3 regions of the Synechococcus sp. BIOS-U3-1 genome follow, and region 2 is predicted to be linked to each of the others. Evidence: predicted binding sites of a transcription regulator. Region 2 holds the regulator's gene; each other region holds the start of a gene.
What was found. Region 2 encodes NtcA, which controls nitrogen genes in cyanobacteria. Its sites were predicted from a motif close to GTANCNNNNGNTAC; they were not measured.
Positions count from the first base shown of each region.

Region 1 (10,436 bases), 430 kb from region 2:
AAGCCTTCTTTGCAAACATGCCTTTCCCAGTGCAGGTGCACTGGACCAACGGCCCGGCAGTGCATGAAGTGCTCTCCTCCATGGGCAGCCTGGGCCTGGATCTAACCGGCCCACCTGGCAAAGGCTGGGCTGTCTGGCAAGGACTGGGAGTGGCTTGCCAGCAGGCGGAAGTGATCGGCTTGTTTGACGCAGACATCCGCACCTTTGGTTCTGGCTATCCGGAGCGAATGCTGCGACCACTGCTCAACCCATCCCATGGGATGGCCTATGTGAAGGCCTTCTACAGCCGACTCTCGTTAGAAACCCAGGCGCTGCAGGGGCGCGCTACACGATTGTTCGTTGGCCCCTTACTGGCAAGCCTGGAACAGATTTTCGGCGCACTGCCCTACCTCCGCTACCTCCAGACCTTTCGTTATCCACTGGCTGGTGAATTCGCCTTCACCCGCGACCTGGCGATGAACCTGCGGATCCCTTCCGACTGGGGACTGGAGATGGGACTGCTCTCCGAGGTGTATCGCCACGTGGCACCCAGCCGGATTACGCAGGTGGATCTGGGGTTGTTCGATCACAAGCACAAAAGCCTGGGGAACAAACCTGACGAAGGCCTGCAACGCATGGCCAGCGAAATCTTCTGCACTGTCTTGCGCAGCCTGATGGAACACGAGGGCTGCGTGATGTCGATGGATCAACTACCCACCCTGGAGGTGCTTTACCGGCGTGTCGGAGAAGACAGAGTGCGCCAATTCGGGCTCGACTCCGCCATTAACCGTCTTCCCTACGACCGTCATGGAGAGGAGCTTGCATTGCACAGGTTTGCAGACCTGCTGCGCCCAAGCCTGAGCGGTCTGCTGGCCTCGCCGATCGCACATCAGCTGCCCAGCTGGTCACGACTGAACAGCTGCAATCCATCCTTTGCAATGGACCTCGCACAAGCAGGCAGAGTCGGGCGCGAGTCACCGAGCTACACAACAAGCGCCATCAGACTTAGACGTCCCAACCACTCACCAGCAAGACTCGAAGTCCAGGCCAACGCTTCAACAACCGCAGCAGCTTGAGGCTGAGCATGAACTAAAGCTTTTCGTGGAAATCAGTGAACAAAAGATGATGGGTGTAACACAGCGAACTTCAATCAATGTTGCGACAACTACCGAATCAAAAGATTTGGTATCAAGCCTGTAAAATTGAAATATTGCAGAGGCTCGTTTTGTGACAAATCAGACATTTGACCTGTCAGATTTTGACGATATTAAAGGAGCGAGTTTTGCAACTAGATGATCGAATGCGCGTACCGCAACAACACTGACAAGATGGTGATTGTGAAGTGCATTGGGGAATCGCACTTTTACCTGGAAAAGGTTGTCATGCCCAAAGAGATGTTCTGGTTTGAAGCTCCACAAGAGGCTCAGCTGGAACTCTGGATGATGTCTCCACAAGGTCAGATGTTGGATGTACGAGCATATACAGCCGACTACGCGATGGATGCCGATCTCCAACAACAGTTGGGGCTTGAACGAACCTGTATGGCGGTCGCGGACACCCGCTGAATCAACAAAAGCTCCCCGAAGCTCAACTCCACCCTGCCGAAGATGAGCGTCGACTCATAAACCTATGAGGTGTTCGCTGATGGCAAGCTGCTCAGATGAGCGCCCGCCGACGAGCTGCCACTTTCTCAGCGCTACCTCTTGTTATGAATCAATCCCTGCTGGTGATTCAACACGTTGATCACGAGGGTCCTGATCTGATCCATGAACTCGCAATGCAACGAGGCATGAGCATCCAGACGATCCGTCCAGATCTCGGAGAGCAACTACCCGACCCGGCCAGCACTCCAGACACCATTGCCGTGGTGCTTGGAGGACCGATGGGGGTGAACCAACGCAACGACCCGAAGATGGATTGGCTTCGTCATGAACTGGAGTGGCTGTCGAGCTGGCATCGGCAGAAAAAACCAGTATTGGGAATCTGCCTGGGAGCCCAATTGCTAGCCGTGGCGGCGGGAGGATCGGTGGAGCCGCTCAGCGTGGGAGAACCTTCTGCACCCCTGAAGGAACTGGGGATTGGAGCCATCCACTGGCTGGTCGACCCCAGCGAAGAACCACTACTCCATGGCCTTGATCCCAGTGCACTGGCCCTGCACTGGCATGGCGACCGCATCCGACTTCCCGATGAGGCCACCTTGCTTGGATCGTCATTGCACTGCCCAGAGCAAGTGTTCAAAATCGATCGACATGCCGTAGGCCTTCAGTGCCACCTCGAAATTTCAAAACCAAACCTGGAGCGGTGGATTCAAGCCGACGCCGCTTACATCGTTAGCGCAATCGGAAAAAACGGAGCCGATCAGCTTCGCAACGACTGGAAGCGACTTGGCGGGCATCTGCAAAAAAGCGGGGCCCAGTTGTTCACCAATGTGTTCAGTCAGCTACAAAACATCAGCAGTCAGTAAATCCAAAACATTTCGAAACTGGTATCAGTTTGAAAACCACAACAACAATCCACTCAATCAAAATTGTCGTGTAGTAGTTACTACACAACGTTCACTTCATCCTTGGGTGAAGCGCAGTACAACTCAGGCCATGGAACGGGGACCTGAGCTTGCTTCGGATAACTGAATCATGAGTACGCTTCTCTATCGCGGCCACACCTACGACCAGTACAAAGAGTTTGCAAAAAAACCAGCTATCAAGCTCACTTATCGCCGGCAGGTCTATCAAACACGCCAGGCCGAAGCCCAACGGGAAAGAGTCGAATTGAAATACCGAGGTGTCGCGTACATCCACTGAAATGGCGCTGTTGCAAGCCATCCTCACTGAAGATGACTTATAAAAAATTTGACCTAAGCCGCTAGTGGCAGGGGTCTGACCCCGTGCAGTTGGGGTTTGGCATCCGACGTCGTCGTTGCATTCATCAGCGAAGGGATCCGCGCACTGTTGTACACGCGAAATTCCTGCACAAGAGACACTCCAGGCTTTCGAACAGCCTGGTTCAACACCACAGAGCCATCCGGATCAGAGATGGAACGGTGGAAGGTCCGCGGGGGGATGCGCAAGATATCGCCACCACCTTCAAGCCTGACGATGTGAAACGGCTGCTCCCAGGCAAGATTCACCAAGTAAAACGTTCGTCCACCACTGGCAGCCAGAAGATTGTCTTCCTGATTGGGATGCATATAAAACTGCCAGGCCCCTGTTTCGGGGTCATCTGGTGGACTCACGGCAGGGCCGGAGTGAATCACCAGATCACGGGCATTGGACGTCTCAACCGTGACGTCAAAGAAACGCACAGAAGGCGTGTCGCGAAACCGCTCGAAAGACAACAGTTCGAACATCACCGATGGGCCGGATGAAGGCCCGAACTCTGAACTGTTTTTACCGAGCTTTCTCTACTGAAACGGTGCCGTCGATAACGGTTCAGCCACCCAGATAAGCCATCTCTGCATGAGGTGACGTCCTGAAAGCAGCCTGGCCCCGGCCCTCCTCGCTGTACTGGTCGAGCCTTCTCTGCCACAGGGCACAGATCTCTCTCTCCAGGTCATCGTCACTGGTCAGAGCCGGTTTCAGATCTGTTCCACGAGCTGCAAACAGACAAGTGAAGGCTTGCCCATCAGCGGTAATGCGCAGTCGGTTGCAGTCTCCGCAGAACGGCTCAGTAATTGAGGCGATCACACCAATGGCAGCGACGCCATCGCGATAACGCCAGCGCAAGGCAGTACCACCCGGTGATCGACCGAGTGACGACAACGGCCATTGGCGGCTGATGCGATCGACCATCACGGCTGCAGGCAAAACCTGCTCCATGGCCCAACCGTTGCGATTGCCCACATCCATGAATTCGATTAAGCGCAGCTCCAGCCCTTGCTGACGGGCCAACATTGCTAGAGGAATCAACTGATCGTCGTTCACGCCCCGCTGGATCACCGCATTGAGCTTTAGGGCGCCGACAGCAGGGTCAAATCCGGCCGAACGAGCCGCCTCAAGACCAGCCAGTACCTGTTGAATCAGTCGCGTTCCAGCAGGCTCGCCACCGCGCAGGCCAGCCATGCGCGCCACCACCTCACCCTCGACCGCATCAAGACTGATGGTGATCCGTTCGAGGCCAGCAGCACGAAGAGCACGAGCCCGTTCCTGCGTCAGCAAGACACCGTTGCTGGTGAGTGCCACCTGCCGTAGACCCTGCAGAGGATTGCCAGGAGTGGCACGCCCCAAGGCAACCTGCTCCAGCAGCGGGAGCAACCGATCGCTCAGTAACGGTTCGCCTCCGGTGAGCCGCAGAGTATGGGCCCCCAATCGGGAAGCAACCCGGATCAGTCGCAATTGCTGTTCAAGGCTGAGCAGACCTGGGGGATCCACAGCATCGGGGCAGCAATAAGGACAGGCCAGATTGCAGCGTGCCGTGAGCGACATCCGCAGCACCCCGAGCGCTCGAGCCCTCTGGTCAATCGGGGGAGATGCGGCAATCATCGAATTAACGCTGCCAGATCAATGGGCCGATTGACATTGACCAACTGATCAGGGGGAAGTTTCACCGTGTCATAAGGAATACGTTCAAGCCAGCCGCGCCAACGACCCTTCCCCTCCGTCAGCTCATCGTCAAGCGCCTTGCGATAGAGCGCACCGGAGGGATAGATGCCAAATAGATGCTGGAGCCTGGAGCCATCATCGGCAACAAACGCTCTGGATTGCTGCGTTCTCCAGCAACGGATCAGTTGCTGCAATGCTTCCAGACGTAAGCCGGGCATATCCACAGGCAAGGTGAGCAGCGCTTCATCATCACGATCGTGCAGGAGACAGCTCAAGGCCCAGAGGGGACCTGCCGGCTGCCATGGCTCAGCTTGGACAGTCACACCTTTGCGAGTGCTAAGCAGCTCGTGATGACTGACATGACCCGTCAGCACACAGACCTCAAGACCCGCTGAGCGCAACAGTTGGACCTGAGCCTCAAGCCAGCGCGATCCATCCGGATGGCTCAGCAAGGCCTTATCTGCACCCATGCGACGACTGGCACCGCCGGCAAGAACAACACCCAGAAGACGACGAGACATAGAACCGAAGGTCTTGAGCCTTGGTAACACCTCAGGCCAACGACAGTGCAGTCACAACGACTACTAAAAAGACTCAAGTCACTTACAAACACAATTGAAGCAAAACCTCAGCAATGCAATTTTGTAGCCAATGCAACGATTCTTAAAGGCCCCAAATGGTGCAATTAATCGGCGGTCTGCATGAGCGCCGTATCTTGAAATCCTGAGTGCCTTCGTTTCGACACCGGGGTTTGAATCTCTACACCAACAAACCCCATGCTTGGCGAACTCTGGTCATTCCAGGGGAGATACCGAACACTTCATCTCACCTGGTTTGCTTTCTTTTTAACTTTTGTCGTTTGGTTCAATCTGGCACCACTGGCCACAACCGTTAAAGCAGATCTTGGACTGACTGTCGGTCAGATCCGTACGGTTGCAATCTGCAATGTTGCACTCACCATTCCAGCCCGTGTGCTGATTGGCATGTTGCTGGATAAATTCGGTCCTCGCCGCACCTATTCCACCCTGCTGGTGTTCTCGGTCATTCCCTGCCTGATGTTTGCATCAGCCCAGGATTTCAATCAACTGGTGGTGTCTCGACTGCTTCTCTCCATCGTGGGCGCTGGCTTCGTAATCGGCATCCGCATGGTGGCCGAATGGTTTCCTCCCAAAGAAATTGGCCTGGCAGAGGGCATCTATGGCGGCTGGGGTAACTTCGGCTCCGCCTTCTCAGCGCTGAGCCTGGTAGCCCTAGCTGGCTTTCTCTCCTTCTCCGGGGGATTCGAGCTGCCGACTGGCCCAGCCCTGAACTGGCGAGGAGCGATTGCTTTAACGGGAATTATCTCCGCCGTCTATGGGGTAATTTACTTCTTCAATGTCAGCGACACGCCGCCAGGAAAGGAGTATCAACGACCTGAGAAGACTGCAGGTCTTGAAGTGACCTCGATGAGGGATTTCTGGGGATTGCTAGGCATGAATGTTCCCTTCGCAGCAATCCTCTGCGTGCTGTGCTGGAGACTTCAGAAAGTTGGATTCCTAAACACTGGAACATATCCACTGGCCCTATTGGCTGTACTCATCTGGTTCATCTTCCAAACCTGGGGAATCATCCGAACCAACCGTGATCTGATCATGGGAACCAAGGTGTATCCCAAAGAAGATCGTTATGAGTTCCGTCAGGTGGCCATCCTTGAACTCACCTACATCGTGAACTTCGGTTCCGAACTAGCTGTGGTTTCAATGCTGCCAACCTTCTTTGAAACCACATTCGACCTGCCGAAAGCGACAGCAGGAATTTTGGCGTCCTGTTTCGCCTTTGTAAATCTGGTGGCTCGACCAGCTGGTGGTCTGATCTCCGACAAGCTCGGCAGCCGAAAAAACACCATGGGCTTTCTCACAGCCGGACTGGGCATCGGCTATCTGGTGATGAGCCAGATCAAACCGGGCACATTCAGCGGTTCTACAGGAATCTTCATTGCTGTGGTGATCACCATGCTTGCTTCCTTCTTCGTTCAATCTGGGGAAGGAGCAACATTCGCCCTCGTACCGCTGGTGAAACGCCGGGTTACTGGTCAGGTGGCAGGCCTGGTTGGGGCCTACGGCAATGTTGGCGCCGTGACTTACCTCACCATTTTCAGCCTGCTGCCGCTCTGGATGGGTGGAGGGAAAGATCCTTCCCCTGAGGTGATTGCAGCCTCCAACAGCACCTTTTTCCAGATTCTGGGAATCGCAGGACTGATCGTGGCTTTCTTCTGCTTCTTCTTCCTCAAAGAACCCAAGGGATCCTTCGCTGAGTTGCACGAAGGTGAAAGTCCCTCATCATCCACGCCAGCCCTGGCTCGCTGAACCATCAGCAGCCTCGACTGCAATCACAGATCCCCGGTGCAAACAGCACCGGGGATCTCTCATTCCATCGGCCTCATTGATGACCAGTCCCTGCGAAAGCATTCAGAGTCAGTGCCCGTACTGCGGCGTGGGCTGCGGTCTGGAACTAATGCCACCTGGAGAAGCCGGAAAATCCGTGAAACGGGATGCCGAAGGTAACCCGATGTGGACTGCGCGTGGCAACAAACAGCATCCATCGAACCTCGGACAGGTCTGCATCAAGGGGGCCACAGTGGGAGAGACGCTGGCTAAAGGCAGGCTGGCTCAGCCTCTGTACCGGCCAACGTTCAACGATGATTTCCAGCCGATCAGCTGGGACAGTGCCTTTGACCTCCTGACAGGGCGGATTCGCAGCACCCTCCGCGGGAAAGGGGCCGATGCCATCGCCATGTATGGCTCCGGCCAGTTCCACACCGAGGACTACTACATGGCCCAGAAGCTTTTGAAAGGAGCTCTGGGCACCAACAATTTCGATGCCAATTCACGCCTCTGCATGAGTTCAGCGGTGGCCGGCTACACCCGCAGCCTTGGCTCGGACGGTCCTCCCTGTTGTTACGAGGATCTCGATCACTGTTCTGTTGCATTCCTGATCGGAACAAACACTGCCGAATGCCACCCCGTGCTGTTCCAGCGCCTGCTCAAACGCAAAAAACGTGATCCAAAGGGCCTCACCATCGTTGTCGTGGACCCTCGTTGCACAGACACGGCCAAGATTGCCGACCACCATCTAGCCATCGCCCCGGGCACCGATCTCGCCCTGCTCCACGGTCTGGCTCGACTCGTCATTGAAGACAACGGCTTCGACAGCGATTTCATTGATGCCGCGACGGAAGGGTTCTCTGACTACACCAAAACCATTCATGCCTGGTCAGCGCAGGAGACCGCCAAGCTCTGCGGGATCACAGAACAGGAACTACGCGACGTTGGCAGGCTCTGGAGCCGCAAAGCAGGCATCCTCAGCCTCTGGTCCATGGGCGTGAACCAACGCAGGGAGGGCACCGCCGTAGTCAGTGGACTGATCAATCTGCATTTGCTCACCGGCGAAATCGGTAAGCCCGGTGCAGGACCGTTTTCACTGACAGGCCAGCCCAATGCCATGGGCGGCCGTGAAGCCGGAGGCCTGGCCCATCTGCTGCCGGGCTACAGGCTGGTGGCCAACCCGGAGCATCGCTCCGAAGTGGAGCAGGCCTGGGGATTGGCCTCAGGATCCATCGCTGCAGAACCTGGTCTGAGTGCCTGGCAACAGGTGGAAGCAATGGAGCGGGGTGAGCTGGATCTCTGGTGGGTTGCTGCTACGAACCCCCTGGTGAGCATGCCTGATCTGGAGCGGGTCAAGGCAGCGATGGAACGTTGCCCCCTCGTGGTGGTGAGCGAGGCTTATGCCGACACAGAAACATCTCACTACGCCCACCTGCTGCTGCCGGCATCGCAGTGGAGCGAAAAGTCTGGAGCCATGACAAATTCGGAGCGCCGTGTGACGCTCTGCCCGGCATTCAGACCACAACATGGCGACAGCCGGCCCGACTGGGAGGTCTTCGCAGAGCTCGGACGTCGTCTGGGGTTCGTCGAACAGTTCACCTACGCCTCATCTGCAGAGGTGTACAGCGAATTTGCCGCTCTGTCCGCTAGCCGGATCTGCGATGTATCAGGGCTGAGCCACCAGCTGTTGAACGAGCATGGTCCCCAGCAATGGCCTTTCCCCCTCGGCCATGAGCCGACACAAGCAGCCAAGCGTCTATACGTCGGTAAGCGATTCCCGACAGCCAACGGGCGTGCCCGATTCCAAGCGGATGCTCCGCTGGGACTGGCGGAACCACCCTGTGAGATTTATCCACTGGTGCTCACCGTTGGTCGCTACCTCGGCCAGTGGCACACGATGACGCGCACTGGAAAAGTGAAGCGCCTGAACAGCATGCACCCGGAACCCCGCCTGGAAATTCATCCTAGTGATGCGGAACGATTCTCCATTGAGGATGGGGGTCTGGCGGCGATCACCTCCAGGCGAGGCACACTCACAGCACGCGTCAGTGTGACCGATCGGATCCGCAAGGGCTCAGTCTTTCTTCCGATGCACTGGGGGTTCACGCAATCCGACGCCTGCGAGGCCAACACCCTGATGCACGATCAGGCCTGCCCGATCTCCAAACAACCTGAACTCAAGGCAACGGCAGTGGTGGTTGCCCCGGCCGTCTCAGTGATGCAACCGGTCGAACAACAGAGCGGACGACTGGAGAGACTGCGCAGGATGCTCATCCCAGCACTTCGCTGAACGCGGCATCAAGGTTGTGATGATCATGGCCAGGGCGCACCAGCTTGCAGAGAGCGAAGCGATCCAGCTCACGCAGCCTCATCCAGGCCTGTGAAGTCAGGTTGATGCCACGAAGACGAGCCGCATCCAGAAGCTGATCGGGAAGCTGAGCCGGCCGTTGCCAGGGCTCCTTCACAGCAGGAGGCAGATCTTTGACCATGCCATCCGCCATCGCAGCCGTGCAGACGCGCAGGTGATCGCGCATCTGAGCGAGGTGCTCGGGGGAATCGCCCCAGTCGACCAGACGCTGACGCTGCTCATGACTCATCGCCAACCAATGACTGAGCTTGAGCTTGATTCCTGCCAAATCAAGTTTGCGGCGAACACACAACGGGATACATCGCCAGGTGCCAATGAAGTCCTGTTCGAATGCAAAACAGTGCCGCGACTGATCCAGCTGCGGATGCATTGGTAGTAACAACAACGCTTTGCATATCTCTAGCTGAAAACAGTGGCAACAACGACCAACGACGTTGAGCAAAGCAGAGATGCTCAGCTCAACGTTCTTCACTTCAATGCGTTTCGCCCTTTGTTTGGGAATGATTTTCGGCTCGGCCCATGGCTGGTTGGCCTCCGAAGGATTGGCTTCAGGGCTCCTGCTCATCAACTCCCCGCAAGAGGGGTCGACACTGCAAAGTTTCAGTGAGCTCAGTAGCGATTCTTACAGTTTTTATCCATAGTGAGAGCAGATTGTCCATCTCAGAATGATTCGCTCCTACTCAACAACCAGCGCAAGCCGCAGCCCAATCACCGTTGCAGCAGGTTTCATCGGCGCGTTCATCGTGGCCTCTCTGGCTGTACAGATGGTCCGTAGCCAGCGAGCTGCAGTCCCTCCAGTGATGTCGTCAGAGTCTTCAACCCAGGTGGAGCCAGTCATCACCTCTCAGGCTGCAATGTGGTCTGTACTGGGTGATCGCTGATCAACACTGACGAACTCAGTCAGCAACCGATTCATTGATGTCTGAACAGCTTTCGCACCTCACCGGTCAGGGTGAGGTGCACATGGTTGAAGTCGGTGATCGTGCCATCACCAAACGCGAGGCAACCGCGATGGGTTCGCTGGTGATGAGCACCTCCACATTGGAGCTGGTGCTGAGCGGCGAAACCTCCAAAGGCGACCTAATGGCCGTGGCACGCGTCGCTGCCATTCAAGCCGCCAAGCGCACATCGGAACTGATTCCTCTTTGCCACCCGCTGCCCTTGAGCGGCATCGACGTGTCGATTGAA
Region 1 covers NZ_CP047936.1:2,650,548-2,660,983, forward strand. Annotated here, with positions in the region: gene SynBIOSU31_RS14295 (glycosyl transferase) at 1-1,055, shown strand, start outside; partial or broken gene SynBIOSU31_RS14300 (DUF1830 domain-containing protein) at 1,272-1,445, shown strand; gene SynBIOSU31_RS14305 (type 1 glutamine amidotransferase) at 1,640-2,443, shown strand; gene SynBIOSU31_RS14310 (DUF4278 domain-containing protein) at 2,613-2,780, shown strand; gene SynBIOSU31_RS14315 (redox protein) at 2,834-3,325, opposite strand; gene SynBIOSU31_RS14320 (GTP 3',8-cyclase MoaA) at 3,408-4,457, opposite strand; gene SynBIOSU31_RS14325 (molybdenum cofactor guanylyltransferase) at 4,454-5,038, opposite strand; gene SynBIOSU31_RS14330 (MFS transporter) at 5,294-6,862, shown strand; gene SynBIOSU31_RS14335 (molybdopterin oxidoreductase family protein) at 6,942-9,170, shown strand; gene SynBIOSU31_RS14340 (nitrate reductase associated protein) at 9,151-9,618, opposite strand; gene SynBIOSU31_RS14955 (hypothetical protein) at 9,925-10,086, opposite strand; gene moaC (cyclic pyranopterin monophosphate synthase MoaC) at 10,167-10,436, shown strand, end outside.
Region 1: a site for NtcA is predicted at 5,228-5,241, ahead of SynBIOSU31_RS14325 (molybdenum cofactor guanylyltransferase). Genes of this name have one in related genera too.

Region 2 (10,436 bases):
CCAGCTCTGGCGCCTAGGACTGAATCAGGAAGCTTGGGAGACCTGGCGCAGCGACGCAAGACAGGCGGATCCATCCCCGCAACAACTCCTCCTGGAAGGGCGGCTCCGGCTGGGGATGAATGATTACTGGACCGGGCTCAGCCGTCTGTGGAGAGCAAGTCTGCGCCTGGTGTCACCGACCTGCAACACACGCCAACTACTGCACAAAAGCCTTCACCCCAAACCATTATTGCCTCTGTTCGTGGCGGCTTCAGAGCAGGAAAAGGTGCGATTGGAGCTGCTTCTGGCTGTTGCACGCCAGGAATCTCGGTTCTCACCAGGCGTGGCTTCACCCGTTGGAGCCGTAGGGCTGTTGCAGCTCATGCCGACCACTGCCGCTGAAGTAGCGGGAGCAAAGCTCAGTGGCGATGAGCTGCGCGAACCTCAGCGCAACGCCACTCTAGGGGCCCGCTATCTAGAAGGTCTTCTCAACCGTTGGCAAGGCAATCCTTGGCTGACAGTGGCCAGCTACAACGCGGGGCCTGGAGCAGCAGAATCATGGGTGAGCGCTGAACTTGACGAGGATCCTGAGCTGTGGGTCGAACGCATTCCTTACCCTGAAACTCGTCTCTACACCAAAAAAGTATTGGGTAATCTCTGGGCCTATCTGAACAACAATTCAGGTCACGATGGCGGCACGGATCGCTGCACTGATTGAACCCGGAAGGTTGGGCAGATCATGCCCGATCCAGATACCGGTCATCACGATGACTGCAAGCCAAAACGCCATCAGCTGCGGAGGGGGAACCACTTTGATGCGACTGAGGTCAAGGCGCGCCAGCAGGGTGGCGGACCCCAGGATCAACACATCCGACAACAGACTCAAACTCAGCACGTAGAGGCCAACTGTGATCAACAGCGTGAGCGTGACCATCAAACTGAGGACACGACTCGACGCCATCAGCATGGAAAGCTGACGTAACAGCAGATCGGGCATGGTGCAGATCACCACCACCACCACGGCTTGGATCATCTCGAGTGCCCAGAACGTGCTGACCGAAATCGAGTGGGCCTCAGCCAGCCAGGCCTCCTGGATCGCCCAGTGATGGCCGAGGAACAGCGACACCACAAACAGAACGATCAGCAGCGGAGCCCGAAGCGGTAACAGGAGAAAACGCAAGACGGGCATCGGCTTGGAGGCAGATTCGCGGCGGACAAGCGTCATCAACGACGCGAACATCTGCGGTCAGACGCTAGCAACAGCAAGCGGTTTGTCCTGTCAGAGTGGTGCCATTGATGTCAGTCCGAGATGACCGACAGCGCTTCAAACTCCAGCCTCACCACATTGCAGAAAGTTTTACTGCTGATCTCAGCGCTGGTCTTGGCTGTCAGCCTTTTCTTGGTGCGCAACGGCGGTTCCATTGAATCGCCCCTGGATCAGCTCGCCAGACGTTCGCTTGCCCCAGAAGTAGCGCTCAGTAACGGTCGGCCCACGATCCTCGAGTTCTATGCCGACTGGTGTGAGGTCTGCCGTGAAATGGCTCCAGCGATGCTGGAGGTTGAACAACGTCACAATGCCGATCTGGATGTGGTTTTGGTCAACATCGACAATCCGCGCTGGCTTGATCTGACCGATCGCTACGACGTCACTGGAATTCCCCAGCTGAACCTGTTCTCGGCAGACGGCACAATGCGTGGTCGGTCGCTTGGAGCACGCAGTGAAACCGAGCTGGATTCGATCGCAAACGCCTTGATGCACGGCAGCCCACTCCCAGCTCTGGCTGGCGTAGGCAGCACGAGTCCTCTCCCTGAGAGCACCACTGCGGACTCCACCGGTCCACGAAGCCACGCCTAAATCCGGTCGATGCTCACCGGAGAGGCGATGATCGAACGACATCCCGTACACGACACCTCAAAACCCCATGGATTCCCGCTTCAGGGTCGAACTGATCGCCGCCACACCCAATCCCCAGCAAAGCGTGTATGCCGGCATGCACCAGGACTACAGCGAGGGGTTCGTGGTGATGGAACGGGATCAGTGGCCGGACGAAACGAGAGCTGGAGAAATTTGCATCAAGCGGCTGCTGGGTGGAATGAAAGGCCATTACGGCCCACTGGAACATGCACAGATCGTGCTGAACGTGGGGTGGTTTCCACACTCGGTGATGCAGCAAGCGCGAACGCACAGGGTGGGCGTGAGTTTCGATGTGCAATCGATGCGTTACACCGGCGAGCGCATCTGCAGAGCTGCTGATGGGGAATTGGATCTCGAGGAAGTGTTTTACCTGCGTCCCGTCGGGGAATACCGAGACCGACTTGGCAAGAAATACACCTACGTCAATGAGCAACGACTCATCGATCTGAAAATCTGCCAACAAGCAGCAGAGCGCTATCGCGATCTGTTGCGAGAAGGTTTTTCTGAAGAACATGCCCGAGGCATCCTGCCGTTCGACTACCGACAGCACTTTGTTGTGAGCTTCAGCCTGCGTGCCTTCCTCCACTTCCTTGATCTGCGCTCCAAACTGGATGCACAGCAGGAAATCCGAGAGCTCTGTGACCTGATGTGGCCACATCTCCAGAACTGGACACCTGAGTTCGCTGCCTGGTACGAGAAAAACCGCCTGCACAAGGCGCGTTTGGCTCCCTAAATCAAAAAACTGTCGCAGCCCTGCTGACTTAGATCTAGGCGATTAAGTCCTTGACGAATTAAACCTTGGCCAGTGTCACCCTCTCAGGTTGATGCTGGTATTTGCCCTGTCGATCGCTGTAAGTGGTGTCGCAGGGATCACCTTCAAAAAATAAGAGTTGGCAGATGCCTTCATTCGCATAGATGCGGCAGTCAGCTCCTGAACTGTTACTGAATTCAAGCGTGAGATGCCCCTCCCAGCTGGCTTCAGCTGGTGTGGTGTTCACGATGATCCCCAGTCGTGCATAGGTGCTTTTGCCGAGGCAGATCACAGTGATATTCGGCGGAACCTTCATCTTTTCGAGAGCCACACCCAAGCCATAGGAATGGGCGGGAAGGATGAAATAGTCACCGTCATCATCGTGGTGAAGCTCTGTGGGTTCAAGGTTTCCAGGATTGAACCGTTTGGGGTTCATCACTGTTCCCGGAACGTGCTTGAAGATCAGAAATTCCTGAGGCGACAAACGCAGGTCGTAGCCATAGGAAGAACACCCAAAGCTGAGAACAGGCGCCAGCTTCTGTTCGGGATTCAAATGGCGGATCAACCCTTTTTGAAAGGGTTCGAGCATGCCGGCGGCAGCCTGTTCAGTGATCCAACGGTCGTTCTTGAGCATCAGAAACCTCTGCGCAGTTCCGTCACTTGATCCGCCAGACCCATGAGAGATTCTGGAATCGACGGTCCTGTGATGATCACATCCATGGAACCAGGACGTGCGTCCAGGCTGTCACGCACCTCTGCTTCATTGAGATAGCCAAGAGAAATGGCCAAGCCGAGTTCGTCCAGAACCAATTGATCAAGATCACCGCTGGCCAAGTGACGGCGACAGATCTGCCAGATCGCTTGAACAGCATCCAAAGTCGTGGATTCGGATGAACTGGCCGGTTCAGAAAGACATCCGATCACCGCAGGCCGCATCCAAATCATGCGATCGCAGAGCGTGATCGCAGCATCTGGCCCCTGAGCAACTCCACCCTTGAGAAACTGCATCACTGCGACACGGCTGCCAAGGCCAGCGGTACGCAGGGCCTGGCTGAGCACTGTGCCGAAACTTCCTCGATAGGGAGAGGTATGCACCTGCAACTGCCCCTCAGGAGCTACTAAATGCAGGGGCTGTTGTGGCTGGAGAGATGGCAGGGAATGCAAGCCGGCACGATTCAGAACCCGATGATCTGCACCGCTCTGTTGGCGGGAACGATGGCTTGGGCCCAGGCTGGCGGTCATCTCGGTCGCTTCCGTCGTAACTGGAATCGAATTGACCCAGTGGCACTTGAATCTAGCGGCGAAAACTCAAATCACAATCCCTTTGACACCATCCCTAGTGTCTCTACGCCAACTGGCAGGCTCAAGATCTAGATCGATTTCCCCATGAGCAAGACCCAGCGCAACGATGGCCGCCAACCCGCCGACCTCAGGGCCTTCTCGACCGACTGGGATCCCATGGGTTTCGCCCTGAGCTCCGTCATCGTGAGCACCGGACGCACCACCGTTCTCTGCAGCGTCTGCCAGGAAGACGGCGTCCCGCGCTGGCGACGGGATCAGGGGCTGGGTTGGCTCAGCGCTGAATATCGACTGCTGCCTGGATCCACCCCTGATCGTCAGCGCAGGGAACTGATGAAACTGTCAGGACGCACCCAGGAGATCCAGCGCCTGATCGGCCGCAGCCTTCGGGCCGCCATCGATATGAAGGCGCTGGGTGAGAACACCCTGCTGATCGACTGCGATGTCATTCAGGCGGATGCGGGAACTCGAACAGCATCGATCACAGGGGCATGGCTCGCTTTGCACAAAGCCTGCGAACGGCTGCTTCAACAAGGTCGTATCAGCACCAATCCAGTCATCAACCAGGTGGCGGCTGTCTCTGTTGGGCTGATCGAGGGGCAGGCTTTGCTCGATCTGGACTACAGCGAAGACAGTCGGGCCGATGTGGATCTCAATGTGGTGATGAACAATGCCGGCGATCTGCTGGAGTTACAAGGCACTGCTGAAGGCGCACCATTCAGCCGCCAGCAGCTCAACAGTTTGCTGGACCTTGCTGAACCAGGGCTCAAGCAACTCATGGCTGCCCAGCTGGATGCACTGCATGAGGACTGAGCAAGGAGAACCGTGTTCGTTGCTACAGGGTGACAGCGCATCGCTCCTTAACTTCCACGCATTGATGCGTTGGTCATGGCTGAAGTGATGCGCGGCTTTAGTCGGACTGCTCCCCAAGCTGGGCGATCCGCAGAAACAAGCCTGACCAATGCGCCCAACCCAGCCAGCCGCACCCTGCTGGAAGTGATCCGTGATCTGGATGGTGCCAGCACCGAAATGGTGGAACGGAATAAGACGATCTTTTTTCCTGGCGACCCCGCCGAGCGCGTCTATCTGATCCGACGAGGAGCTGTGCGGCTGTCAAGGGTGTATGAGTCGGGTGAAGAGATCACCGTTGCCCTGCTCAGAGAGAACAGCCTGTTCGGCGTTCTCTCACTGCTCACCGGCCATCGCTCCGATCGCTTCTATCACTCTGTGGCATTCACCAGAGTGGAGATGGTGACGGCACCCGCAAGCTCCGTGCGTCAGGCGATCGAAGCGAACACCAGCGTGGGATTGCTTTTGCTTCAGGGTCTTTCCACCCGAATTCTGCAGACCGAGACCATGATTGAAACACTCACACACCGGGATATGTCCTCCCGTCTGGTGAGTTTTCTGCTTGTCCTTTGCAGGGACTTCGGCGTGCCTGGGCCCCAAGGCATCACCATTGACCTGCGTTTGTCTCATCAGGCCATCGCCGAAGCGATCGGATCCACGCGTGTCACGATCACGCGATTGCTTGGCGATCTACGCAATTCAGGCCTAGTCGAAATTGACCGCAAGAAGATCACTGTTTTGGATCCGATTGCACTGGCCAAACGTTTCAGTTAACCCCTCGACAGGTGAAGATAGGCAGCACCTCATAGGCCTACCGCATGTTTGAACGTCCGTGACCGGCTGGCTTCTGCTGCTGTCTCTATTGATCCTCGGGGGGGTGCTCTCCACCCTTGGTGATCGACTGGGTTCGAGAGTCGGGAAGGCCCGTCTGAGCCTTTTCGGTCTTCGCCCGCGTCAAACCGCCGTAGTGATCACTGTGCTCACGGGGAGCCTGATCAGTGCTCTGTCGCTTGGACTGATGCTTCTGGTGAGCCGTCAGCTGCGCGTTGGCCTGTTTGAACTCAACGACCTCGAAGCACGCCTACGAAGCAGCCGCTCAGATCTGAAGGGCAGCCGCAATGCTCAGCGACAGGCTCGTCAGCAACTCGAAGAAGCTCGCGCCGATGAAATCAAAGCCAGAAAGATCCTGGCGAATGCCCAGGCACGAGCCGACGAGCTGCGCAGCACACTTCAACCCCTGCAGGAGCAGACTCGCCGACTTGAGGCGGAACGGCAGAGACTTAGCCAAGACGTGCGCAACCGTGATGCGGAAATCCAACGCACGGATAATGAACTTCGGGCGGTGCGGGAACGGATCAGCTCCGGCGAATCAGAGCTCCAGCAACTGGAGGAGAACCTGCTGGCCCTACGCCGTGGAGATGTCGCCATTAGCAGTGGCCAGCCATTGGCCACTGTGACGCTCAAGCTGGATCGTCCTGATCAAGCCAGGCAAGTGATTGACCAGGTGCTGCGAGAAGCCAATTTGCAGGCCTTTCAAAAGGTTCTGCCTGGACAGGCTCCGGATCGCCAAATCATCCTTGTGCCCCGCCAGGACATTGAAAGGCTGGAACAAGCCATCCGCAAACCTGGCACCTGGGTGGTGCTGCTGCGCTCAGCGGCCAATGTGCTGCGTGGTGAGCGCGTGGTTTACGCCTTTCCGGATGTGCGTCCCAATGTGGCCATCACCATGGAGGGAGAGGTTCTGGCCAAAACGACTCTTGCCAGCCAAGACACCAATCCAGAAGCGGTGCGAAACCGCATCAACCTGCTGCTGGCGTCCACCCTGGCGGAGGTCCGCCGACGGGGGTCTCTCAGCCAAGGACTTCAATTTGATGCCAACGCCGTCAACACACTCGCCCGAGAGCTGACCGAGCGAAGCGGCGGACTGGTTGAACTGGAAGCAGTGGCCGCGCAGCGTAGTGAAACCGCCGATGCCATAGCCGTCGAGCTCCGTCCGAGCCGCCGGCTACGGCCAACTTCAACGCTTCAGGACGAGATTCCATGAGCTGGATCGTCTCTGTTGACCCAGGACGCAACAAATGCGGGTTAGTCCTGGTCGATTGCGAAAGTGACTGCGTCATCGAAGGTCATGTCGTTGCAACCAAGGCTGTGCTGCACACCCTGCAGTGCTGGAGGCAGATCGCGCCCGTTGAATGCTTAGTGCTGGGGGATGGCACAGCCAGCGACAGCTTGAGGAATGAGCTTCCTGAGGATCTTCCCGTCAAGCTGGTGGATGAGCGCGGCACCACACTGCAAGCTCGCAAGCGTTACTGGCAGCTATGGCCGCCAAGAGGATGGCGGCGATTAATCCCCCAAGGTTTGCTGATACCACCTACCGAACTTGATGCCGTGGCTGCCCTGGTCATTCTTGAATCGGAGCTGGGCCGCCAAATCTTCTGGCCGGGACCAGCTCCTCTCAGAAACGCGCCCTCACAGTAAAGCTGTAATCACCTCCGGCTTCCAGCCTGTAGTCGGATTTGACAAGAAAGCGAAGCAACGCGTCCTGAATCAACGCTCTACCCAGGGAGGGCTCCACACTCAGCTCACCCCGGTCAAACAACCAGTGAAATGTCCAGGTGAAGCCACCCGCCTGAACCTCACCCTGCAGACACTTGTCTCGGAAGCTGTGTTGGTGCACCCGAAGATGAGCCGTGGTGACAGGCAATGGCGCCATCAGGCCGGATCGCCATCAACAGCAGGCTCCAGATTCACCGCATTGATGGCATTTCCTGCCCGATCCAAGCCTTGCCGCTGGATGTGATCGAGGCCGGACAACACTTCCCGCAGCACCTCCTGAAGGAGAGGTTCCTCAGCACGGTTGAACTGACCAAGGACGTGAGACACCGTGCGGGCACGGCGTTCCTCAGGATTGCGACCGGGAGCGCCGATTCCAATACGAAGGCGGGCGAACTCCTGGGTGCCGAGATGCTGAATAGTGCTCTTCAGACCGTTATGTCCGCCGGCACCACCGCGCGCCCGCAAGCGCAACCGTCCAAGCGGCAAGTCCATGTCATCGACGAGCACAATCAGCTGATGAATCCCCAGATCAAACCAATCCAGTGCTGCACGGATCGAACGGCCACTGTCATTCATGTAGGTCTGGGGCATCAGCAACCTGAGTCGAGCGCAACCGGAACCGACATCAGCGAGGTCACCATGAAGTTTTGACATCGCCTTGAAATTCCCACCCTCACGTGTTGTGAGCAGCTCAAGCGCCATGAATCCGACGTTGTGCCGAGTTGATGCATATTTTTCACCCGGATTGCCCAGTCCGACCACCAGACGGAGGTCCCCACGTTTGATCACCGATCAGTCCTCAGAGCCCTTTGGCGATGACGCAGCATCGGATGAAGAGGAGGGTGGAAGTTCCTCCGGATCTGCCATCGCCTTACTGATTTCGCGCTCAAATTCCTTGGAAGCCGTCTGAAAACCTTTCAAGGTTTTGCCGAGTGTCCGACCAAATTCAGGCAGACGCTTAGGCCCAAACACCAGAAGCGCAACGGCTCCGATGACGGCCATTTCAGGAAGTCCGATGCCGAAAATGTTCATGGAAGGTGATGAGCGGGCCGAATCAGGCGCCGCCGTTCCAGTTCACATTGATTCCTTCAAGGATCAGCGACTGGTTGTAGAGCTGAAGAATGACCAATAGGAAAACCAGAAACAGCACCATAAAGATGCCCATGACGGGAGTTGTACCCCATCCGGGCACAACCTTGCCGTACTCGGAGTTGAGGGGACGGAGCAGATCGCCCAAACGAGTGCGTTGTGCCATAGCGGCCCTGAGGTCTCGGGTGAAGTTCAGTCCAGATACTGTAGGGGTCCCGGCCCTGAACAGGGCTGATCCTGTCGAGAGATGTGATGGAAAGCTCCTCCCCGGCGCTGTCGGTGTCAATCGCAGTGTTAACCGCACTGCTCGGACTCACTGGTTTTGGCGTTTATACAGCCTTCGGACCACCGTCCAAACGCCTGGACGATCCCTTCGATGATCACGACGACTGAGGGGTTAGGCGCAGTTCTTTCAGGGCTCCTGGAAAGATCTCAGCGGAATGTTGTTGATCCTGAATCCACCAGCCCTGATCGCCAGGTGACCACTTCACCCTTGCGCCACCGGGGTTCAACAGCTGAATAAGGACCGAATTTTTAATCGCATCTGCTGATTGATCCGGTCGAATCGAAATCGGTACTAATTCTTTGGGTAAAGCAGGGAAACCCCGCCAGCGATCACGGGATTCAAGCGGTCCGAGCCAACCCGGTTCACGAAAGTGAATCGCTGCCTGCGCAAGACCATCCCGATACCACCCCTTCGCAACTGGCATCAGGGCCAGGCGATGACGATGCAGTCGCCGATCCGCCGATGGATCGGGCCAGGTTGGCCCACGCAGCAACGAGATTCCTAGGTGATGCGATCCGGCATCAACACCCTGAGGACCGTCGAGCAAGACGCCAAGTCCACCGCCGGGAGATGTTTCCTCACTAGCCAACCAGGAGATCACAGGCACCTCCCAACGGGCTTGCTCCATGGGCATCAAGGCAACAGCGGGTCGTTCGATCACGCCACCGCTGGTGTCCGCAGCCCAGCGCACCGCTGGCTTAGCCAGGGGGCAGACCATGCGAAGCAGTTCATGGGTCTGATGCCAGTCGATGGTCATTTGCAGTTCTACGGCGGGACTATCGGCTCGCAGCAGCACATCCATACGCAACGCGCTGCTCTCGATCGAACTGCGCAGCACCACCCTGGCCACCAGCGGGCCCTGCTCCACGAGCTCCAGCTGCCAGTCAGCAGCCATCGGCAGTGGGTACTGCGGATAATCCGCCGCCAGATCCCAGGCATCCCAGAACTCACCGCGGTCGCTGTAGCGCTTGAACTGCAATGGTTCTGAGAGCTGATCAACACCCTGCTCGTCCTGCAGTCGAGTCAGTCCCCTGTGGTCCAGCTCAAGCGTGAGCAGACCATTGTTGAGTCGCCAGCTCTGCTCGGCGATGACCTGAACCCGAACCGGATTCCGCACTACAGGAGCAGCTGTCGCAACCGCGGCTGCATCTTGATGACACTCCAGAGGCAGTGCCATCACCCCCTGGGCCTCGGGCAACTGCACCCACAGATCCCCGCCTGGAGCCACCTGTGACGGCAGGTTGTTGCCCTCACACGACCACCGGCCTAGCGGCAGCCGCACCAGTGGAGACCAGCGCTGCAGTGGCTGAAGGCCGCACCATGCCCAGCGTTGGCACCTCTTGCCAGGCCCTGAGTCCGCGGGCAATGCATGACTGATTAACTGACGGAGACCGGCAGTCCGCAACACTGCCGCAGCACGGCGGGCCGCTCGCCACTGGGGCTCCGCCTGATCAAACACCTCAGGAATCGATGTTCCCGGGAGAATGTCGTGAAACTGCTGGAACAGCAGCACCTGCCAGTCTCGCCGCTGCGTCGAGCCAGCCCCAAGGGCCTCCACCAGATCAGCTTCCCGCAGCAGGCGCTCCAGGGTGCGGTTGTGTCGTTTTTGATCCGGACGTGTGGTGGCACAGCCCCGATGCAGTTCCAGGTATAGCTCGTCCTTCCAGACGGGCAATGAAGCTCTGAGCGGCTCCAGCTGCGTCAAGTATTCA
Region 2 covers NZ_CP047936.1:369,838-380,273, reverse strand. Annotated here, with positions in the region: gene SynBIOSU31_RS01745 (lytic transglycosylase domain-containing protein) at 1-697, shown strand, start outside; gene SynBIOSU31_RS01740 (hypothetical protein) at 659-1,168, opposite strand; gene SynBIOSU31_RS01735 (thioredoxin domain-containing protein) at 1,289-1,834, shown strand; gene thyX (FAD-dependent thymidylate synthase) at 1,902-2,627, shown strand; gene dcd (dCTP deaminase) at 2,686-3,279, opposite strand; gene SynBIOSU31_RS01720 (cob(I)yrinic acid a,c-diamide adenosyltransferase) at 3,279-3,887, opposite strand; gene rph (ribonuclease PH) at 4,032-4,757, shown strand; gene ntcA (global nitrogen regulator NtcA) at 4,833-5,567, shown strand; gene SynBIOSU31_RS01705 (DUF3084 domain-containing protein) at 5,626-6,837, shown strand; gene SynBIOSU31_RS01700 (resolvase) at 6,834-7,271, shown strand; gene SynBIOSU31_RS01695 (DUF3146 family protein) at 7,249-7,506, opposite strand; gene pth (aminoacyl-tRNA hydrolase) at 7,506-8,135, opposite strand; gene SynBIOSU31_RS01685 (TatA/E family twin arginine-targeting protein translocase) at 8,142-8,381, opposite strand; gene psbH (photosystem II reaction center phosphoprotein PsbH) at 8,404-8,604, opposite strand; gene psbN (photosystem II reaction center protein PsbN) at 8,691-8,831, shown strand; gene SynBIOSU31_RS01670 (alpha-mannosidase) at 8,819-10,436, opposite strand, start outside.

Region 3 (10,436 bases), 970 kb from region 2:
TGCCGGCGCAGCAGCTCGAGACTTGCGTCCCAATCGTTGTTCCAGCGTCCTTCGCCTTTGAGGGCGTCGATGCGGGATGGCGTCGGTCGCCAACCGCTGTAGTGCTCCACGGTTGCCTGGAGAGCTCTGCGATAACTGCCTGACACATCACGGATCACTCCGTCGATGTCGAACAACAGAAGCTGGCTGGTGGATGGGTGCCGGTTCAGGAGGAATGGTTTTGAAGGCTGGTAGGTTAGTTCTTTGTCATTGATTCTTGAGCGCTGACACCATGACGGTTCCCGAAGGCGCTGCCGTCGACCAAGAGGTCGCCACCGAGGCAGCAGCCGCTGATCAGGCTTCTCAGAGCACAGAGACTCCTAAGAGCGCAGAAGCCGAGCAGCAGCAGGATCCGAAGGAAGGGCGTCCGGTGATGCGTGGTGGTAGTGCTGCACTGGCATCAGCCACGATTGATGCCGACGGTGTGCCTTCTGGATACACACCGAAAGCCGATGAAGGACGCTTCCTCCTGAAGATTCTCTGGTTGCCCGACAACGTGGCGCTTGCCGTTGATCAGATTGTTGGTGGTGGTCCTAGCCCTTTAACGGCTTACTTCTTCTGGCCTCGTGAGGATGCTTGGGAGACTCTCAAAGGTGAGCTCGAAGGTAAGTCCTGGATTACCGATAACGAACGTGTTGAGGTGTTGAACAAAGCCACTGAAGTGATCAATTACTGGCAGGAAGAGGGCAAGGGCAAGAGCTTGGACGATGCCAAGCTCAAATTCCCCGACGTGACTTTCTGCGGTACCGCTTGATACGAATCAATCAGCATTTTGTTGATCTTTGCAGGCGACTCATTGCCTGCTTTTTTATGTCTAGAAATCGCGTCTAGGAGGAATTCTCGAAGTTTTTGCCTCGATGATTGGCCTGTTCGGAATGTCTGCTCGACGCAGGTTTGGATTCGTTGTGTGCTCCTGTGCAGTGCCTCCTTTTCTGGCAGCTTTGAGCAAGGTGGTGGTTGACGATGGGTCTGGATGAGTGGGTCTTGATGCGTTCATTCATCACGAAGATTGCTTGATGCTTCGAGGCAGAGGTTGATTGCCAAGTTCAGGCATTTTGATCGCTTGAGGTTCGCAATAATCTGTTACAATCTCACGGAATATTTTTAATGGATTGATTTCTTTCGCGCCTCTGTTTGTTCTTGGACTCTCTTCTGCGACGGTTGCAACCACATCGACTCCAGATATTTTGAATGGCCTTGATCCGTTCAAAACTCAGAAATCTGAGACGCGAAGCCTTCTTGGACAGCGTCAAAACAATGTTTTTCAGGCTTTCCAGTCATTGTCCAACAAGCAATCCATAATCACATTGTTCGATCAGCATTGTTTGCAGGCGTCTGCTGTTGCTGAGATTGATTCTGTTTCGCTCCCAACAGCTGCATGGTCTATCGAGAGCTCTAATGAGGCATCCGTTTCTCGTGCTCAACTCTGTTCGTTTGCATCGTTCGCTGATTATCTCAATGAGTTGTCCCTGAAGGCCTATTCTCTGCCTACTTCAGGCGTTTTTACTTCGGGTTTTGGGCCACGTTGGTCGCGGCATCATTCGGGCATTGATATTGCTAATCACCTTGGAACAGCGATTAAGGCCTCACGGCGTGGAGAGGTGGTGTTCGCAGATTACCTCGGTGCTTATGGATTGATGATTGAAATTCAGCACCCTGATGGGTACAAGACGCGTTATGCGCATTGCAATGAAATTCTTGTTCAAGTTGGTGACAATGTTAGTCGGGGTGATCTGATCGCCCGGATGGGTAATACAGGTCGTAGTACAGGGCCTCACCTGCATTTCGAAGTTAGATCTCCAGAGAATATCGCTCTCGATCCGGCTGCATTCCTGAATGGAATAAGGGTCAATCAGCAGGTGTGAAGCTTCAGGCTGTGATTCAGTCGATGGTTAATTTGAACTGGATTGATCTGGTTCGTCATAGATATGAATTACATCATCAGAGGGATCCTAGAGATCAAAAGTTTGGTTTTATCGGTTTGATCCTGCCGTAGGCAGTGAAGCTTTCTTCGGTGCGTTGATAATCAGTCTTGATTGATGGCTGCCTGGGCACGAGCTCTTGCTCTGTTCAGGTTCTGTTGGGCTTTCACTTTTTCTGGTGAGGTTGGCTGGCCTTCCATTTTGCTGACGGCGTTGCGTGCAGCCTGTAGTTCGCTTTCAGCAGAACTGCCATCAATGGAGCTTCCCAGCTCAGCGGAGTTCACCAATACGGTGACGTCATCGGCCTCCACTTCGGCGAACCCACCCATCAATGCGATGGATTTCCAGTCTCCATCCGCGCGGACGCGTAAGACTCCGACATCGAGTGCTGCCAGAAGTGAAACGTGGCCGGGAAGAATGCCCAGCTGTCCAGTAGTGCTCGGGAGGATCACCTCATCAGCAGAGCCATCGAACACGCTCTGGTCTGGTGCCAGCACGCGGAGGGTAAGAGACATGGATATGGAGTGTTTGGGTTAAAAGCGTGGGAGCAAAGTCAAAGGGACAGGAGCATGAATGTCATGCCCCTGATGCCATCACTTGGCTTCTTCGGCCATCTTCGCGGCCTTTGCCTTGACTTCGTCGATGTTGCCAACGAGGTAGAAGGCCTGTTCGGGGAGGTGATCCAGTTCTCCAGCAAGAATCTGGTTGAAACCACTGATGGTTTCTTCAAGCTTGACGTATTTGCCAGACATGCCGGTGAAGATCTCAGCCACGAAGAAAGGCTGAGAGAGGAACTTCTCGATCTTGCGGGCACGGTCAACGGTGCGACGATCGTCTTCGGAGAGTTCGTCGAGACCGAGAATCGCGATGATGTCTTGAAGTTCCTTGTAACGCTGAAGTGTGGACTGAACAGTGCGAGCTGTGCGGTAGTGCTCGTCACCCACAACAGCCGGCTGAAGCATGGTGCTGGTGGAGTCGAGAGGATCTACTGCTGGGTAAATTCCCTTGGATGCGAGTCCTCGGTTAAGAACCGTCGTGGCATCGAGGTGAGCAAAGGTCGTCGCGGGAGCCGGGTCAGTCAGGTCATCAGCAGGGACATAGACAGCCTGAATCGAAGTGATGGATCCTTCGAGAGTGGAGGTGATCCGCTCTTGAAGTTCACCCACATCAGTTCCGAGGGTCGGCTGGTAACCCACAGCTGATGGCATACGTCCGAGAAGCGCGGACACCTCTGAGCCTGCCTGAACGAAACGGAAAATGTTGTCGATGAACAGCAGCACGTCCTGCTTGTTCACGTCACGAAAGTGCTCGGCCATCGTGAGTGCTGAGAGGCCAACCCGCATGCGAGCACCGGGGGGCTCGTTCATCTGGCCGTAGCAGAGAGCCACCTTTGACTTGGATAGGTCATCAGCGTTGATCACGCCTGAATCTTTGAATTCCTCGTAGAGGTCGTTGCCCTCACGGGTGCGTTCGCCCACACCACCGAACACGGAAACTCCGCCGTGTTCCTTAGCGATGTTGTTGATCAACTCCTGGATCAGCACGGTCTTGCCAACACCGGCACCACCGAACAGACCGACTTTCCCGCCTTGGCGATAGGGAGCCAGGAGGTCGATCACTTTGATGCCGGTCTCAAAGACTTTCGGCTTTGTTTCCAATTCAGTCAGCTTGGGTGCTGAACGGTGGATCGGGGCTGTCGCATCGGATTTGACGGGTCCCTGTTCATCGACAGGCTCGCCGAGCACATTGAAGATGCGACCAAGAGTTCCTTCGCCAACGGGCACTGAGATCGGCGCACCGGTGTCGAGGGCTTGCATGCCACGGACAAGGCCGTCAGTGGCACTCATTGCGACGGCGCGAACTCGGTGATCGCCCAACAGCTGTTGAACTTCAGCGGTGAGGGCGACCGCCTGCCCGGCGGTGTTGGTGCCTTCAATGCGGAGAGCGTTGAGAATTTTGGGCAGCTTGCCGGCGGGGAATTCCACGTCCAGAACCGGGCCAATCACCTGGCGGACAACGCCCTTGGTACCGGCGGAGGCGGGAGCAGCAGCGGCCATAAGTAAGGGGGTGTTAGAGGGAAGCGACTAAAGCAATCCGCTACTGAGCGGGGCAACGATACCACCGTCGCGAGGGACGGGCGAGTGGTTCGGTCACCCGCACGCTTGCCCTGTGGCCGAAGTGCAGAACCCGGTCATAGGTTGGCACTCGACGACCTTGAGTGCCAGCTCGAGTCGCAACGGCGCTTCGGCGCACTGTCCCTGCTCCTGCAAGAACCCATGGCAGCTGTTTCTCTCAGCGTCTCCACTGTTAAACCCCTCGGCGATCGCGTTTTCGTCAAGGTCTCAGAATCCGAGGAGAAAACCTCCGGTGGCATCCTGCTTCCCGACACCGCCAAGGAAAAGCCTCAGGTGGGCGAAGTTGTTCAGGTTGGCCCTGGCAAGCACAACGACGACGGTTCACGCCAATCTCCTGAAGTCGGCGTTGGTGACAAGGTCCTGTACAGCAAGTATGCAGGCACCGATATCAAGCTCGGAAGCGATGAGTTTGTGCTCCTTTCCGAGAAGGACATCCTCGCCATCGTCAACTGACCAGCTTCTGACTGCACCGTGCCTAAGACAGGTCGGTAGTCACCCATCTATTTCTCCTATCAATTTTTGCCCCCATGGCCAAGCGCATCATTTACAACGAGAACGCACGACGCGCTCTTGAAAAGGGCATCGACATCCTGGCCGAGTCCGTTGCGGTGACTCTCGGCCCCAAGGGTCGCAATGTTGTACTCGAAAAGAAATTTGGTGCTCCTCAGATCATCAATGACGGCGTCACGATCGCCAAAGAAATCGAACTCGAGGACCATATTGAGAACACAGGGGTTGCTCTGATTCGTCAGGCCGCATCCAAAACCAATGACGCAGCTGGTGACGGCACGACGACTGCGACTGTTTTGGCTCATGCCATGGTCAAGGCCGGCCTGCGCAACGTTGCCGCTGGTGCCAATGCCATCACTCTGAAGAAAGGCATCGACAAAGCGTCCGATTTTCTGGTCGAAAAGATCAAGGAAAACGCCAAGCCAATCGCTGACAGCAACGCCATCGCTCAGGTGGGAACTATCTCTGCTGGTAACGACGAGGAAGTGGGTCGGATGATCGCCGATGCCATGGACAAAGTTGGTAAGGAAGGCGTGATTTCCTTGGAGGAAGGCAAGTCGATGACCACCGAGCTGGAGGTCACCGAGGGTATGCGTTTTGACAAGGGGTATATCTCTCCCTATTTCGCCACTGATACGGAACGCATGGAGGCCGTCCTCGACGAGCCTTACATTTTGCTCACCGATAAAAAGATCGGCCTTGTGCAGGATCTTGTGCCAGTGCTCGAGCAAATTGCCCGCACCGGCAAGCCTCTGCTGATCATCGCTGAGGACATTGAGAAAGAAGCCCTTGCCACCCTCGTTGTCAATCGTCTGCGTGGTGTTCTGAATGTGGCTGCCGTTAAGGCCCCTGGTTTCGGTGATCGCCGTAAAGCCATGTTGGAAGACATGGCTGTGCTGACTAATGGTCAGCTGATCACGGAAGACGCTGGTCTGAAGCTTGAGAACGCCAAGATCGAGATGCTGGGCACGGCTCGTCGCGTGACCATCAATAAGGATTCCACCACCGTCGTGGCTGAAGGCAACGACGGTGCCGTGAAAGCACGCTGTGAGCAGATCCGTAAGCAGATGGACGAAACCGAGTCCACCTACGACAAGGAAAAGCTTCAGGAGCGACTTGCCAAGCTCGCCGGTGGCGTTGCCGTGGTGAAAGTGGGTGCTGCTACTGAAACCGAGATGAAGGACAAGAAGCTTCGTCTTGAGGATGCCATCAACGCGACTAAGGCTGCTGTTGAAGAGGGCATCGTTCCTGGTGGCGGCACCACGCTGGCTCACCTGGCTCCTACCCTCGAGCAGTGGGCCTCGACCAGCCTCCAAGGTGAAGAGCTGATCGGAGCTAACATTGTGGCTGCCGCTCTGACTGCACCGCTGATGCGCATCGCGGAGAACGCAGGTGTCAACGGGGCTGTTGTGGCTGAAAATGTGAAGGCCAAGTCCTTCAATGACGGCTACAACGCTGCTAATGGTGACTACGTCGACATGCTGGCTGCAGGCATTGTTGATCCCGCCAAAGTGACACGTTCTGGTCTTCAGAACGCCGCTTCAATTGCTGGCATGGTGCTGACCACAGAATGCATCGTTGCCGATATGCCCGAGAAAAAGGATGCCGCACCAGCCGGTGGTGGCATGGGTGGTGGTGACTTCGACTACTGAGTCTCAGCCCCTCAAGCAAAACCGCCTCGGCGGTCAATTAAGCCCCGCGTTTGCGGGGCTTTTTTTGTTCGGCTCAGGATTGGAATTCAGGAGGGAGTTTCAGCAGGTTCTTGACGTCATCATCATGCTGATCCATTGGTTTGGGCATTGGCCCTCCTCAGGCGTTGAGAAACTGAGCGTTCAAGTGACTCAGGACAGGGAGAGTGAGGGCTCGGGGCTCTTACGTCCAGCGCTGTGTTCTGGATGCCAGCCAGCTCCGTCGAATGTTCGTAGTGAACAGTTTTTGGTGCAGGCGTTCTGAAATCGTATCGAGGGTTACAGAAAGTACGTGTTTAAGCCCCGTCTGAGGCGATTCCTGATCGCCCTGCTGGTGGTCCCAGCGTTTCAACTGCTGAGCTCTGCCCTTCTTCCTGCTTATGCGGAAGATGCTGCCCTTTCAGCAGCTGACAACACCCTGATTCTCACTTCGGCGGCACTTGTGCTGTTGATGACCCCTGGACTGGCGTTTTTCTACGGAGGATTCGTTCAGGCTCGCAACGTGCTCAACACGATGGCGATGAGCTTCGTGATGATGGGCATTGCCACGCTCGTGTGGGTCAGCTTTGGATTCAGTCTTGCCTTTTCCAACGGTGGAGCTCTGAATGCCGTCATTGGCAATCCTTTCTCCTACGCCATGTTGGAGAACATTCCCGATATTTGGGATGGTCTGGCGATACCAGGCCTCAGCTTCGCTCTCTTTCAGGGCATGTTCGCAATCATCACTCCGGCTCTGATTTCAGGAGCCTTGGTGGAAAGGATCAGTTTTCGATTCTGGTGCGTGTTCACCCCTGTGTGGCTGTTGGTGGTTTATGCCCCTCTCGCTCATATGGTCTGGGGAGGTGGTTGCCTTGGCAAAGACCTTGATTTCGCTGGTGGCACGGTGGTGCACATCAGCTCTGGTGTTTCTGCTCTCGTGCTTGCTGGCCTTGTTGGGTGGCGCAAGCAGTGGCCCAATGCGGTGCGCCCCCCACATGATGTGACTCAGATCTTGCTTGGCACAGGTCTGCTCTGGTTCGGTTGGTTTGGCTTCAATGGTGGTAGTCAGCTGAGTGTCAGTGGTGCTGAGCTCCCCTTCACGACCACGCATATTTCTGCCGCAACAGGCTTGGTTGCTTGGGCATTGATTGAAACCTGGAGAGATGGCAAGCCAACGGCCGTGGGCATGGCAACCGGCGCGGTGGCTGGTTTGGTTGGCATTACCCCAGCTGCTGGTTTTGTGAGGCCAGGGGCTGGTATGGCGATTGGAGCGATCACAGCCTTGATTTGTTATCTCTCCGTGCAGGTCAAGGTGTCGCTCCGTTTTGATGATTCGCTTGACACTTTTGCCGTCCATGGCGTGGGCGGTACGGTCGGCGCGATTCTGACCGGTGTCTTCGCTAGCACTGAGTTGATCGCCACTCACCCCGCAGCGCAGGTTTTTGCTGAGAAGGGCAGGGTTGGCTTGATCGCTGATCAGTTTCAGGTTGTTCTCGTCGCTTACGGATTAGCTGCGCTTGGCACTCTTGTCATTGCTGGAATCTTGCGTGGCTGTGGTTTGCCATTTCGTGTGCCAAACGACGCTGAAGATCTGGGGGTCGATGTTTCTGAACATGGTGAGGAGGCTTACGCCGAGCGAGTTGGTTCACCTCAATTTCATTAATTTCCGAGTTGTTGAAAGAACAAAGCCTGGACCCTTGGGCCCAGGCTTTTGCAAGATTTGTGGGGTGTGAGATTTAACTCAGCCAACCAGCGCTGAGAATCACTGCCAGCGTTAAAAAGATGGCCAGCGTGATCCAGGTGATGCGGTTGAGGGTCGCCTCTGCGCTGCTAGAGCTTGTAAACGATGTACTGCCACTAGCTGCCAGTCCCCCCATGCCATCACCCTTGGGGCTATGCAGAAGCACAAATAGGATCAATAAAAGGCCGCTGCCGATCCAGATCCAGGAGAGAACGGTAGTAATCATGGGCTGATCTTATGTCCGAGCCGATCAGACCGGTTGTGGCAGGCGAGCGGTCGAGGGCACTGGTGTCTCGATCGGTTCGATCAGGGTGCTGCCAGTCATGGCCTCGGGTTTCTCGATGTCTAGCAGCTGCAGAAGAGTGGGTGCGATGTCAGCCAGACCTCCGTTGTCTCGAAGACGGATCGCATTGCCCATGCCATGCAGCTTGCGGCGTTCTCCCTCGATGAGAATTAATGGAACAGGATTGGTGGTGTGGGCCGTCCAGGCTTGGCCATCGTCGCCTTGCATCCGCTCGGCGTTGCCATGGTCTGCAGTGATGATCATCGTGCCTCCCATGCGTCCCACTGCATTCAGCAGTCGTCCGACACAATGGTCAACCGTCTGGATTGCCTCAGTTGCGGCTTCCATGACGCCGGTGTGCCCCACCATGTCTGGATTGGCGTAGTTGATCACCACCAGGGAATAGATGCCCTTCTGGATGGCTTCGATGCAGCTCACGGTGAGGGTTTCGGCGTTCATGGCCGGGGCCTGGTCATAGGTGGCCACACGGGGCGAGGGCACCAGATGACGGTCTTCTCCTTCAAGCGGTTGCTCAACACCACCATTCATGAAATAGGTGACATGGGGGTATTTTTCGGTCTCCGCTGTTCTGTACTGACGCAGTCCGCGAGCTGCGACCACCTGACCCAGCAGGTCATCGAGTGACTCGGGCGGGAATGCAACCTCCACGGGGAGGCCAGCCTCATACTGCGTGAACGTGACCACATCCAGCTGAGGCTGATGGGCTCGCTCGAAATCAGAGAAATCTGCTCTGGCTAGGCACTGAATGATCTGGCGAGCCCTGTCAGGTCGGAAGTTGAACATCAGCAACGCATCGCCATCGTTCAGATGGGTCGCTCGCAGACGCGTGGGTTCCACGAATTCATCGGTAATGCCACTGTCGTAACTCGCTTGCAGTGCTTCAGCTGCTGACAACTGACTCACCGCAACCTCAGGGGAGGTGAGCAGTTCATGGGCGCGGGTCGTGCGCTCCCAGCGCCGGTCGCGGTCCATGGCCCAGTACCGGCCACACAGGCTGGCGACTTCACCTAAACCACTGGCCTCGATGGCAGCTTCAACTTGCTTCAGATAGGTCGGCGCACTCTGGGTGGGTGTGTCACGTCCGTCGGTGATCGCGTGGATCGCAACATGTTTTAGGCCTTCGTCGGCGGCCCAGTGCAGCAGTCCGCAGAGGTGATCTACATGGCTGTGCACTCCACCGTCCGAGCAGAGGCCCAGCAGGTGAAGCGTGCCGTTGCTTGCACGCAGACGTTCGGCTAACTCACCCAGTTTCGGGATGGCTCTCAACTTGTTGTCGCGCACCGTGTCGCCGATGCGCACGAGTTCCTGGCGGATGATCCTGCCCGCCCCAATGGTGAGATGCCCGACCTCAGAATTACCCATTTGTCCATCAGGCAATCCCACATGGGAGCCGCTCGCCTGGATCAGTGTCTGCGGATAGGCGTGACGCAGCGCATCCATGACGGGAGTGTCTGCGGCTCGGATGGCGTTGTACTCGGTGTCGGAACGCTCGCCCCACCCATCCAGGATCGCCAGAACAACGGGAGCAATGGCTGGCTCCCTGTTTGGTCGTCCTGAATGGCGATCGGCAACGTTCACTCAGCTCTATCCCTTCTTAAGGCCTTCTCTAGATTCACAAGTTACCCCCGGATCCCTCCCGTAGTGAACTCCTGCGCTGACGATGGTCAGCTTTTGCGGATCTGCAGGTGATATCCGACATACACTCACCTACCCCACTGCATCGGTCATGGTGACGTCTGGGAACAGTGATCGGATCGAGATCCTTTCCGCCGAGGACGTCGGCAGAACACTGTCGCGTCTGGCTTCTCAGGTTCTTGAATGTGTTGGAGAGGTGAAGGAGTTACTCCTGCTGGGAATACCCACTCGTGGAGTTCATTTGTCAGCAGTGTTGGCGCGCTTTCTCCAAGAGCAGAGCGGCCAGACGATCGCTCAGGGCACGCTAGATCCGACCTTCCATCGCGATGATCTCGAGCGTGTGGCGATGAGGCCTGTGCAGGCGACCGAGCTGCCGGTGAGTGTCGAAGGACGTGATGTGCTGTTGGTTGATGATGTGATTTTCACAGGCCGCACCGTGCGTGCTGCTCTGGAAGCGATTCAGGCCTGGGGTCGGCCTCGCAG
Region 3 covers NZ_CP047936.1:2,115,168-2,125,603, reverse strand. Annotated here, with positions in the region: gene SynBIOSU31_RS11695 (TIGR01548 family HAD-type hydrolase) at 1-176, opposite strand, end outside; gene SynBIOSU31_RS11690 (30S ribosomal protein PSRP-3) at 272-793, shown strand; gene SynBIOSU31_RS11685 (M23 family metallopeptidase) at 1,152-1,904, shown strand; gene atpC (ATP synthase F1 subunit epsilon) at 2,066-2,476, opposite strand; gene atpD (F0F1 ATP synthase subunit beta) at 2,555-4,018, opposite strand; gene groES (co-chaperone GroES) at 4,238-4,549, shown strand; gene groL (chaperonin GroEL) at 4,624-6,258, shown strand; gene SynBIOSU31_RS11660 (ammonium transporter) at 6,587-7,936, shown strand; gene secG (preprotein translocase subunit SecG) at 8,010-8,240, opposite strand; gene gpmI (2,3-bisphosphoglycerate-independent phosphoglycerate mutase) at 8,265-9,896, opposite strand; gene pyrR (bifunctional pyr operon transcriptional regulator/uracil phosphoribosyltransferase PyrR) at 10,045-10,436, shown strand, end outside.
Region 3: a site for NtcA is predicted at 6,564-6,577, ahead of SynBIOSU31_RS11660 (ammonium transporter). Genes of this name have one in related genera too.